DNA from 2 places in the Gottfriedia sp. NPDC058432 genome. Region 2 is predicted to be linked to the other one. Evidence: riboswitches for the same ligand, from Rfam matches in the RefSeq annotation. Region 2 holds a riboswitch; the other holds the start of a gene.
What was found. A riboswitch is a leader RNA that binds a small molecule or an ion and turns the genes downstream of it on or off. The one in region 2 is predicted to bind cyclic di-AMP.
Positions count from the first base shown of each region.

Region 1: linked by a shared signal. The riboswitch ahead of ACFWM3_RS16330 (hypothetical protein) and the one ahead of ACFWM3_RS15175 (APC family permease) in region 2 are both predicted to bind cyclic di-AMP.

Region 1 is NZ_JBHXLC010000016.1:64,918-70,478, forward strand. It holds gene ACFWM3_RS16315 (DinB family protein) at 198-722, shown strand; gene ACFWM3_RS16320 (TMEM175 family protein) at 878-1,456, shown strand; gene ACFWM3_RS16325 (VOC family protein) at 1,497-1,844, shown strand; cyclic di-AMP (ydaO/yuaA leader) riboswitch at 2,472-2,611, shown strand; gene ACFWM3_RS16330 (hypothetical protein) at 2,653-2,886, shown strand; gene ACFWM3_RS16335 (response regulator transcription factor) at 3,069-3,752, shown strand; gene ACFWM3_RS16340 (sensor histidine kinase) at 3,749-5,074, shown strand; gene ACFWM3_RS16345 (efflux RND transporter permease subunit) at 5,186-5,561, shown strand, end outside.
Region 2 is NZ_JBHXLC010000014.1:291-5,851, forward strand. It holds gene ACFWM3_RS15160 (hypothetical protein) at 180-368, shown strand; gene ACFWM3_RS15165 (hypothetical protein) at 477-665, shown strand; gene ACFWM3_RS15170 (hypothetical protein) at 775-963, shown strand; cyclic di-AMP (ydaO/yuaA leader) riboswitch at 1,065-1,201, shown strand; gene ACFWM3_RS15175 (APC family permease) at 1,330-3,234, shown strand; gene ACFWM3_RS15180 (S8 family serine peptidase) at 3,782-5,561, shown strand, end outside.

The sequences.
Region 1 (5,561 bases), on a different contig from region 2:
ATCTAGCTTTTAAATAAAGTTTATGTAATTAGGATTCTATTATAGTAAGGATCTAAAGTATAATTAGTTGTACAAAAAATCGACTGGAAAGTCGATTTTTTAATTGAGATAAATGGAAGGTAATTTGAAGAAGGTATTTGTAAACGAATATTGAATGATTAGTTACATATGCAAAAAATGTAAAATTTTAGATTTGAGTGATTATAAAGGAGGAATCTAACCTGAGCGAACTTGAACTGATTAATACATACAAAAACGAGCTTCAAAATTACTCTTTGGAACAGTTAAGGTATAAATCTGAAGAGGCGGTTTGGTCTATTGGTCAAATGTATGACCATTTAATTATTTGTGCACATGAATACCTAGATAGCCTGGAAACTTGTGCTACATTAAATGATGAACAACCCCTTGGGAAAACGGAATTTGGTGAGCATTTATATAAAATCGGGGGATTTCCACCAATTAAAATTAAATTACCGGATGAACTAAATGATCCACCTAATAATTCAGATAGCAAGGACGAGCTCATCAGCAGAATTGATCAAGTAATACTAAGGTTGAGTCACTGGGAATCAAAAGTGGATGATATAAATCCAAATTATAAAGTCCAGCATGGAGGGTTCGGCTGGCTAAATGCAAGGGAATGGTATGATTTGGTTTATATGCATTTTCGTCATCACTTGCGCCAAAAAAGTGAGTTAGAAGAAAGTCTTGTTAAGTGACCCGTCTTAGATATGTCTTTAGAATACATTCTTTAAACTAGCCAATCTGATAATTTTTAAAAATTATGTTGTTATTATTTTATGAAGAAATAAGGAATTTAAATAGATAGAAAAATAAATAAAACAAAAAGACAAATAATAATAGGGAGTGAACAATGAATAAAAATCGGTTAGAAGCTTTTAGTGATGGTGTACTTGCTATCATTATTACAATTATGGTCCTTGAAATTAGGATTCCTCATAGTCCGAATATAAAAGACTTATTACAACTTTTCCCAACATTTCTTAGTTATTTACTTAGTTTCATTTATGTAGGTATTTACTGGAACAACCACCATCATATGATACACACTTTACAAAAGGTGACAGGATCAATCATGTGGGCTAATCTTCATTTGCTTTTCTGGTTATCATTAATTCCTTTTGCTTCTGGTTGGATGGGAGAAAACCATTATAAGCCTTATCCTACAATGCTTTATGGTGTAATACTCTTAATGGCAGCAATAGCTTACTTCATATTACAAGGTATAATTATCAAAAAAGAGGGAAAGAATTCAAAGTTAAAACAGGCTGTAGGTAACGATTGGAAAGGAAAAGTATCTGTGGTTTGTTATTTATCTGCAGTTTGCACGTCTTTGATCTGGCCTTGGTTCGCTCAAATAATATATGTATTCGTTGCAATTTTGTGGTTATTACCGGATCGTCGAATAGAGAAAGTTATGCAAACAAAGTAATATTTTAATAAATTTATAAAAAGTTAGGGAGCTGATTATGATGATAAAAGGTTTCGGGGGAATATTTTGGAGGACTAAAAATCTGGATGCATTAAAAAAATGGTACAGTAAAGTGCTGAATGTTGAAATAGAAAATTGGAATGGGACTATTATTAAACCCGATTCTGAAAATGAAACAATCTTTTCTTTCTTTACTGAAGAAGACAGATATTTCCCAACAGAACAGCAAGTAATGTTAAATTTTCAAGTTTATAATCTAGACGAGACGATTAAGCATCTTGAACAAGTGGGTGTACCTCTTGCAAAGGAAAAAGAGGTTAGTGAATATGGTAAGTTTGCTTGGATTAAAGATCCTGAAGGTAGATTGGTTGAACTTTGGGAGAAATAACAGATTCTTATTTAAGAAAGGATTGCTATGGCAATCCTTTTTTCTTTTTGTACGAACGGGTGATTTAGATAAACAAGGAATAAAAGATTCTCTCTAGAATATTAGTTTTTAGTAAATCAATGTATAGAGATTACAAAAAGGAGAACAATCTATGTCGGACTTATTTATTTTTTTACCTCTATTAACTCTCATTATAGTAATAGCTATTATTGTTTTCTTAATAAACAAATTGGCAAAGAAAAAGAATAAAAGCGCAGGAAGAATTCTTGGAACCATCTTTTTGTTACATGTCACTTGTATGTTAATAATGGGGGTTATTACTTATTTTAAAGGACCTTAATCAATGATTACATGAGTTAGCCGGCTGTGAATTAGGATTTCAAAACAGAGAATCGACTCATGAATGAGTAAGTAATTTTGCTCATTTTTCATTTGAAAAACCAACTAGGAAAAGATTTTTATACTTATCATAATGGTCATTTATTGACACAACATATTTAATCAAAAGACATATTAGTTTCTTTAACTAGTAAAATAGTATACAATTTAGTAGTTGAATTGTAATTTAAGTAATATACATAAAATTAAATGACCATAGATCGCTGAGTTTAGTTGAGTGTTTCTTCTATTAATAAAGGGACATTTCAATTTTAAAGCGGGGGAACCAATTTTTGTGCAATTGTACTTTGGGGTGAATCCTTTTTAGGTAGGGCTACTTTTTAGGTCCGAATCCGACAGCTAACCTCGTAGGCGTGTAGGGAGAAGGTTTCCAAAATGATGTCTTATTAAGGCACTGGAGATTTTCCTAGTGTCTTTTTTGCATTCAATTTTGGTAAATGAAGAAGTAAGTGGGGGTTATGAAGTGCTAGAAATGTATATATTTGGTGGAATTCTTATTTTAACTATGTTAATGGCAGTATTTATGACTCGTAAGGATTCTGTAGTAGATGATGAAAATGGAAAATATAAATGTAAAAAGTCAGGGAATAGGAAGAGAATCGTTAGAGAGAGAAAATCAGGTAAAGTCGTTAGAATAGATTGATTTGCCGATACTATAGAAATTAAAATAGGTCGAAAAAACATTTAATAGTTCCTTAAGAGAGTGGCCAACTAAGCCATTCTCTTTTTTATTTATTTAGTTTTGGTTTCTTAATTCATATTTAGTTCATAATGAATTTATATAATATGTACATAATTATTTGGAAATGTAAGTAGGTGGATTTATTGAATCATGTAAAAGTATTAGTTGTCGATGATGATGCAAATATTCGCGAGTTAATCTCTATTTTTTTAAGTGGTGAAGGCTATACGGTTCTTGAGGCTGAAAATGGTCAAGAAGCATTAACGATACTAGAAGACAATAATATTCAAATAGTAGTAGTTGATGTGATGATGCCTGAAGTAGATGGATATGAGCTGACAAAAGAGGTTAAAAAGTATTATGATATTCCGATTTTAATGGTCACAGCAAAAGGGGAATCTCAGGATAAATTAAAGGGCTTTGATCTAGGGGTAGATGATTATGTTGTAAAGCCTTTTGATCCTTTGGAAATTGTAGCACGTGTAAAAGCTCTATTAAGAAGATTTCAATTACTAACTGATAAAAATATTTTTGTAGGTAATTTAACGATTAACCAAGTTAAATATGAAATTTCAGCAAATGATCAATCGATTACGTTACCATTAAAGGAATTTGAATTATTGATGAAGCTTGCTAGTCAAGCTGGAAGAATTTTTACGAGGAATGATTTGATTGAGCAAATATGGGGACTTGATTATGAAGGAGATGAACGCACGGTTGATGTGCATATAAAGAGAATACGAGAGCGTCTAAGAGAGTTAAAGGCTACGGTCGAAATCGTTACAATAAGAGGTTTAGGCTATAAATTAGAGGAAAATCACACATGAAAAGCATGTATACAAGATTGGTTTTAATCTTTATTTCAGTTATTTTGTTGAGTTTAGTCATTACTTTTTTTATCGCTTCAAAATACTTTATAAAACATGTTGAAACAGAAGTACAAAGTGATTTAATAGATGTTGGAGAAAATTTTATTTCCATATACTCTAAACAAGATAATCAAAATGGAGTAGATGCGACGTTACAAATTCTTAGTAAAAATTTTTATCTATCACTGTATGATGAGTCGGGTAAAATCGTTTTGAAAAATACAGCACTAAAAAAGAAGAATATAAAAAAAGAACAAGTATTAACCGTTCTAAACAAAAGTGATGTTCAAACAAAAGGATATCTCATCGGCCTACCTTTTCAAAAAGATGGGCATAAATACGCTTTATTTATTCAGCCCAATATTGATCGTGGGTTCTTTAAAATGCGGAGAGTTTTATTTTTTAGTTTACTGACAACATTAATCATTGGATCAGTAACATTTTTATTTGTAGCTAAGTTATTAGTAAAGCCAGTAAAAGAGCTAATTCGTGCTACAAAAGAACTGGCTAAAGGTAACTATGATGTTCAAGTAACGATTAAACGTAAGGATGAAATTGGATTACTTGCTTCCAACTTTAATGTAATGACGAATAAATTAAACAAGTTAGAAGAGATGAGAAGTGAATTTGTTTCAAATGTTTCTCATGAAATTCAATCACCGTTAACATCTATTAAGGGATTTGCAAAAGTTTTAAGAAATAAGCAATTAACTGAAGAAAAAAAGGAACATTATTTATCCATTATTGAAACAGAGAGTGAACGTCTTTCAATGATGAGTGAAAGATTATTAAAGTTAGCTTCATTGGACTCTGAGCAACACCCATTCCAGCCTACGACCTACAAATTAGATGAACAAATTCGAAAAATTATTTTGGCATTAGAGCCACACTGGGAAAGTAAAAAGCTTCAATTAGTTTTAAATTTACCACAAACAGAAATAGTGGCAGATCGTTTACTACTTGAACAAGTATGGATTAATTTACTTCAAAATGCGATTAAGTTCTCAAATATGGCTGGGTATATTAAAGTAGATATTTTGGAATTAGATCATAATATTCACGTGCTCATTAGCGATAATGGGCTAGGAATTAGTAAGGAAGATATTGAGCGGATATTTGAGCGATTTTATCAAGCAGACCGTTCTAGAAATAAAAAAGGAACTGGTCTTGGTCTTTCGATTGTACAAAAAATAATGGAAATACATCAAGGGAAAATAGAGGTTGAAAGTGTTGTTGGAAAAGGAACTAGCTTTACGATTATCCTACCGAAAATCTTGTAAAATAAAAAAGTTCAAATTATGTTCTTAATTGTTCATATTCTGTTCATATAGATTTGATAAACTAATCACGTATTAGAATTGTAACGAATCGAAAGGGGAAATAGATACATTATGTTTGCAGGCTTAACGAAATTAAGTTTGAAGAACACAATATCAGTTATTATATTAAGTGTTCTTGTTTTAATAGGGGGAATATACTCTGCCCAAAAAATACAAATTGAAACATTTCCTGATGTTTCATTTCCAGCTGTTGCAGTACAGGTAGTATACCCTGGTGCATCATCTGAGGATATAGAAACTGAAGTCACTAAACCAATCGAATCAGGTTTAATGAAGCTTGAAAACTATGATCAGTTAACAAGTACTTCAAGTGAAAATATGGCTTCAATCTTTTTGATTTATCCATTTGGAACGGATATGGATAAAATTGAAAAAGACGTTGATAATGTAATCAATAAAACAAAATTACCTGATAAAGCAGAAGCGA
Region 2 (5,561 bases):
TAAACCATCAAAAATCGTTTATTTTAAGTAATCGTTTACATTCAAATTTCCAAAAAGAACCATTTGACGACTGATTTTTATCATGATAAAGTTGGTCTTACGTTTAAAAACGAACGTCAAACCACGGCCAATTGGTCATGGTTTTTTTATATTAAAAAATAGCGAAAGGAGAAAACAAAATGAAAAAAGTAATTTTATCTTTAGTAATTGGATGTGGATTTTCTATTTTACTGACAGGGTACGAAACGAATAAGTCAGAAGTTAATAAAGAGATCTCTATGTTTAATCAAACTGAGGTACAAAACGTGTTAACAAACACTTTAACAGTTGATCAATCAAAAGAGATCGTTTGGAATCAAGTGAGATAATTAGTCGCGAAACTTCCGAAGTTGGTCTTACGTTTAAAAACGAACGTCAAACCACGACCATTGGTCATGGTTTTTTTATATTTAAAAATCACGAAAGGAGAAAACAAAATGAAAAAAGCAATTTTATCATTAGTAGTAGGATGTGGATTTTCTATTTTACTGACAGGGTACGAAACGAATAAGTCAGAAGTTAAAAAAGAAATCTCAACGTTTAATCAAACTGAGGTACAAAACGTGTTAACAAACATGATAACAGTTGACCAAACAAAAGAGATCATTTGGAATCAAGCACGCTAATTAGTCGTGAAATTTCAACTGAGCGGGTCTTACGTTTAAAAACGAACGTCAAACCACGGCCATAGGTCATGGTTTTTTTATATGAAAAAAATCGAAAGGAGAAAACAAAATGAAAAAAGCAATTTTATCTTTAGTAGTAGGATGTGGATTTTCTATTTTACTGACAGGGTACGAAACGAATATGTCAGATGCTAATAAAAAGATCTCAACGTTTAATCAAATTGAAGTGCAAAACGTATTAACGAACACTTTATCTACAAGTAAATCTGAACAAATCGTTTGGAATCAAGTACGCTAATAATACAGAGAACTCATATTTAGATAAATTTTAGTAAAAGTCTATTTACAAATTTAACCTGAAGTTATATATTTACTATTAAATTCATATATTTCTATTCAAAACCATAATTGCTTAATCTTAAAAAGAGCGGGGGAACCATTTCTTTATTGGGGTGAATCCTTTTTTTGTAAAGGTAGGGGTATTCTTTAATCCCGAATCCGACAGCTAACCTCGTAAGCATTTAAAGAAAGGGGTTTATTTAGTATTGTTTTTAAACACTAAGTAAAGCTTAGTGTTTTTTTGTGTGCAAAAAAGTAAAAATTAGAAGTTTTTACCAATGTATCATTAGTTTTATTTGCTTTTTTAAGAAAAGGGGAGAGATTTATGCATCATCCGTCCGAATATATAGAAATTGGACTGTTTATTTTAGCGATTTTTGGGATTTATTATTCGATATCAAATTTTAATAGTGTAAAACGCGTATTTATTGGCAGACCTATGAGAACAGCTGAAATTCATGCACAGCATAATAAGTTGATTTGGTTTATTGCTTTACCAATTCTAGCAGCCGATTTGTATTCATCTGTATCGTATGGACCAGAGGCGGGAATGACCGAGTTGATTGGTCTAGGGGGAAAAGCACACTGGTATATCATACCGATCACAATAGCAACTGTTTTATTATTAGGGTTACTAATTCTTTCATATATTATGGGGATTTTAGCTTATCCCAGTGGTGGCGGAGCATATGCTATTGCAAAAGACAATTTTAAACCAAGATGGGTATCACTTATTGCATCAAGTTCGCTTTTAGTTGATTATATTTTAACAGTTGCGGTTTCAGTTTCTGCTGCACTTGAAGCTGTGTCATCTGCATATCCGGCTGTAGTGCCTTATGAAACAGTTTTAGCAATTTTTTGTGTATTTTTATTATTAGTTGTAAATCTTCGTGGGGTTGCTGAATCAGCTAAAATATTTGCGTGGCCAACATTTGGCTTTATGATTTGTATGTTACTTCTGATTTTTACTGGATTCTTTGATGAGTTTCAACATGGATTTATACAGCATCATACACCGACATTTGGTACAGTACCACAAGGTTTAAGTATATTACTTGTCTTAAAAGCATTTAGTTCTGCATGTTCAGCGTTAACAGGTATTGAAACCATTTCAAATGCAGTACCAGTTTTTAGAGAACCTCGTCAAAAAAATGCAATTAAAACATATATAGCGCTAGGAATTATAACTTCAATTACACTTTTAGGCTTTGCATATCATTTATATGTGAACGGAATTTCACCTAATCCAAACGATACGATGTTATCTCAATTAATAAAGGTGTACTTCGGTCACGGGATACTTTATCAAGTTATTATTTGGTTTACATTTATCATCTTAATTTTAGCAGCAAATTCAACTTTTACAGGATTTTCTCAGTTAGCTGCGATCGTAGCGGCTGATGGTTTTTTACCTAGAGGATTTACAAACAGAGGGGATCGTTTAGGTTACTCAAATGGAATTATTGCACTTGCTGCAGCCGCAAGTATATTAATCATTGCATTCCAAGCACATACAAATGCACTGATTCCACTGTATGCTATTGGTGTGTTTTTATCTTTTACCATTGCACAATTAGGTTTAACGAGAAGATGGAAACGAGTAAAAGGGCCGAATTGGCAAGTCAAATTAGCAATCAATATTATTGGTTTAATTGTAACATCTGTTGTAACCGTAATCTTTGCAGTTACAAAATTTGTAGATGGTGCTTGGGTTGTATTAGTTGTCATTCCAACAATAATACTCTTCTCATTAGCTATTTATAAACATTATCAAAATGTATCAAGCGAATTAAGTATCGATTTAAGTTCTTTTCAACCGGAAGCAAATAAAGTTATTACAGTTGTATTAGTTTCAGGAACGCATCGAGTTGTGCATAATACATTATCATTTGCAAAAGGTATTGCAACAGAACCGATAGCTGTTTATGTTGGATTTGATGATGAATCAATTAAGAGAATGGAAGAAAAATGGGAAGAATGGGGTAATCCTTGTCGCTTAGTCGTTCTAAAAAGCCCGTATCGTTCAGTACTTGCACCAATTTCAAGATTCATTAAATTAATAGAAGGAAACGAGCCAGATAGCCACATCCAAATTGTGATTCCACAATTTATACCTAAAAAATGGTGGCATAATCTTCTTCATAATCAAACGGCACTTTTGCTTCGACTTTGGTTAATAAGTCAAAAGGATGTAGTTGTTACGACGGTTCCTTATCATTTGAGAAAATAGTGTTTTTATTAGTAGAAAACAAAACAATTTGTAAAAAAGAGTCTGCGAAAGACTCTTTTTTTTACGAATTTTTATTATTATTCTAAAAGTTCTTCACTAGATTTAAAGAGAAAAGATAGGACAAATATCATATTTTGAATAGTTTTAATATTTTGATTTTTAATGATTCTCCAATAATTTTAATGAAAATTGGTGATTTCCCCCAAATTCGATTTTAGAACAATTACAAAAATCTACAAATCTCATTAAGAAAAAGTTTGAACTGTGTAAAAAAAAGATAATTTTTCTACAAAATATGTTCATTAACGACAATTTTTTATTAAAGGATGGATTGCAATTAAGTCTATTGTAATAAGGAGCTAACTCCAAATTTCCCCAATTTACTCCAAACCTTTATTTTTCAATAATAGTATTAAAATATGTGCTTGTAATGAAACAGTACAAAATTTAATGAGAGCTATTGCAGTTTTTCACCATTAAATTAACGTATCGTTATACATTGAACACTCGCATATGTAATAAAAATACAGTGACATGGAGGATGAAAATGGGGAAAAAGTCTTACAATCGTAAAATTGTTAAAAGCTTATCTGTAGTTGCTCTATCATCTAGTTTTATTTTGGGATCTATTGGGCATTTAGATCTTACAAAAGCTGCAGGCTATTCAAAGACTGAAGATATTCTTGCAAACTTAACTCCACAACAAAGAGATGCACTTAACCAGCTTTCAGCTAATGAAGAAATAGGTCTACAAATTCCGGCTGATATTGATCAAACGTCTACTGAACAAACATCAGTCATCGTACAATTTGCAAATCAGCCTACAAAAGTTGCTCAGCTTCAAGCGAGTCTTGAAGGACAAACGTTAACGACAGATGAATCTACAAAATTAATTGATCAAGATCATCAAACGTTTAATCAAGATGTAGATCAACTATTAATTGATGACAATAATAAGAAGGTAGATTTTAAAATTACTCGTTCATATAAAAATGCTTTTAATGGTGTTTCTATGAACCTACCAGCTAATCAAATAAAAAATCTATTAAAATCTAAAGCAGTTAAAACAGTTTGGAGCAATGAAACGTTTTCAGTTGAACCACCAACTGCAGATGATAACGAACAATTAAAAGCTGATGAAGCAAAAGTTGGAAACTACACGCCTTATGATGGTTTAGATCGCTTACATGCAGAAGGATTCACAGGTAAAGGTATTAAAGTAGGTATTTTGGATACGGGTATGGATTATAATCATCCAGATTTAAAGGATGCTTATAAAGGCGGATATGATTTCGTCGACAACGATAATGATCCAATGGAAACAACCTATGCTGATTGGAAGAAATCAGGACAACCAGAAACTAATCCTAGTAGTGGAACTACTTATTATACAGAACATGGTACACATGTTGCTGGTATTATCGGTGGTCGTGGTAAAGCGGATAGTGAATACAAAATGCTTGGTGCAGCACCAGAAGCAGATCTTTACTCTTACCGTGTTTTAGGTCCATATGGAAGCGGAACAACTGATGCGATCATGGCTGGGATAGATCGAGCAGTGAAGGATGGTATGGATGTTCTTAATCTGTCATTAGGTAACTCGTTAAATGATCCACTTTATGCGACATCAATTGCTATAAACAATGCTGTTTTAAGTGGTGTGACTACAGTTGTTGCTGCGGGTAATTCTGGAGACCAAATGTATACATTAGGATCACCAGGTGCTGCTGCATTAGCGTTGACAGTTGGTGCATCATCCATTTCACTTAATGCTTATCAATATGCAGGTGTGCAAAATGGTACTAATTACACGTTAAGACAGTTAGTAAGAAATTACTCGGATGATTTAACTCAATTAAAAGGAAAAACATTCAAATTAGTAGATGTCGGTCTAGCTAGAACAGCAGCTGATTTTAACGGCAAAGACCTAAATGGAAATATTGCATTCATTAAGCGTGGAACGAATGCATTAATTGATAAAATTAAAAATGCCAAAACGAGGGGCGCAGTCGGAGTCATTATGTATAACGATGAGCTAAACCAAGCTGAAGGGCCAATTAATGCATTTTTAGGTGAATCAGTCGATGCAATTCCATCATTTACAATATCAAATAGTGATGGAAAACAAATTTTAGCAGCGCTTCAAGCAGGTAATTCAAACTTCTCGTTTGGGGACTATTCAATAATCCATTCAACTAGCGATGAATTAGCTACGTTCAGTTCAAGAGGTCCTTCTCGTGTTAACTATGATATTAAACCAGAAGTTACAGCACCTGGTGTTTCGATCATGTCAACGGTACCGTTTTATGTAAACAATAAAACAGTAG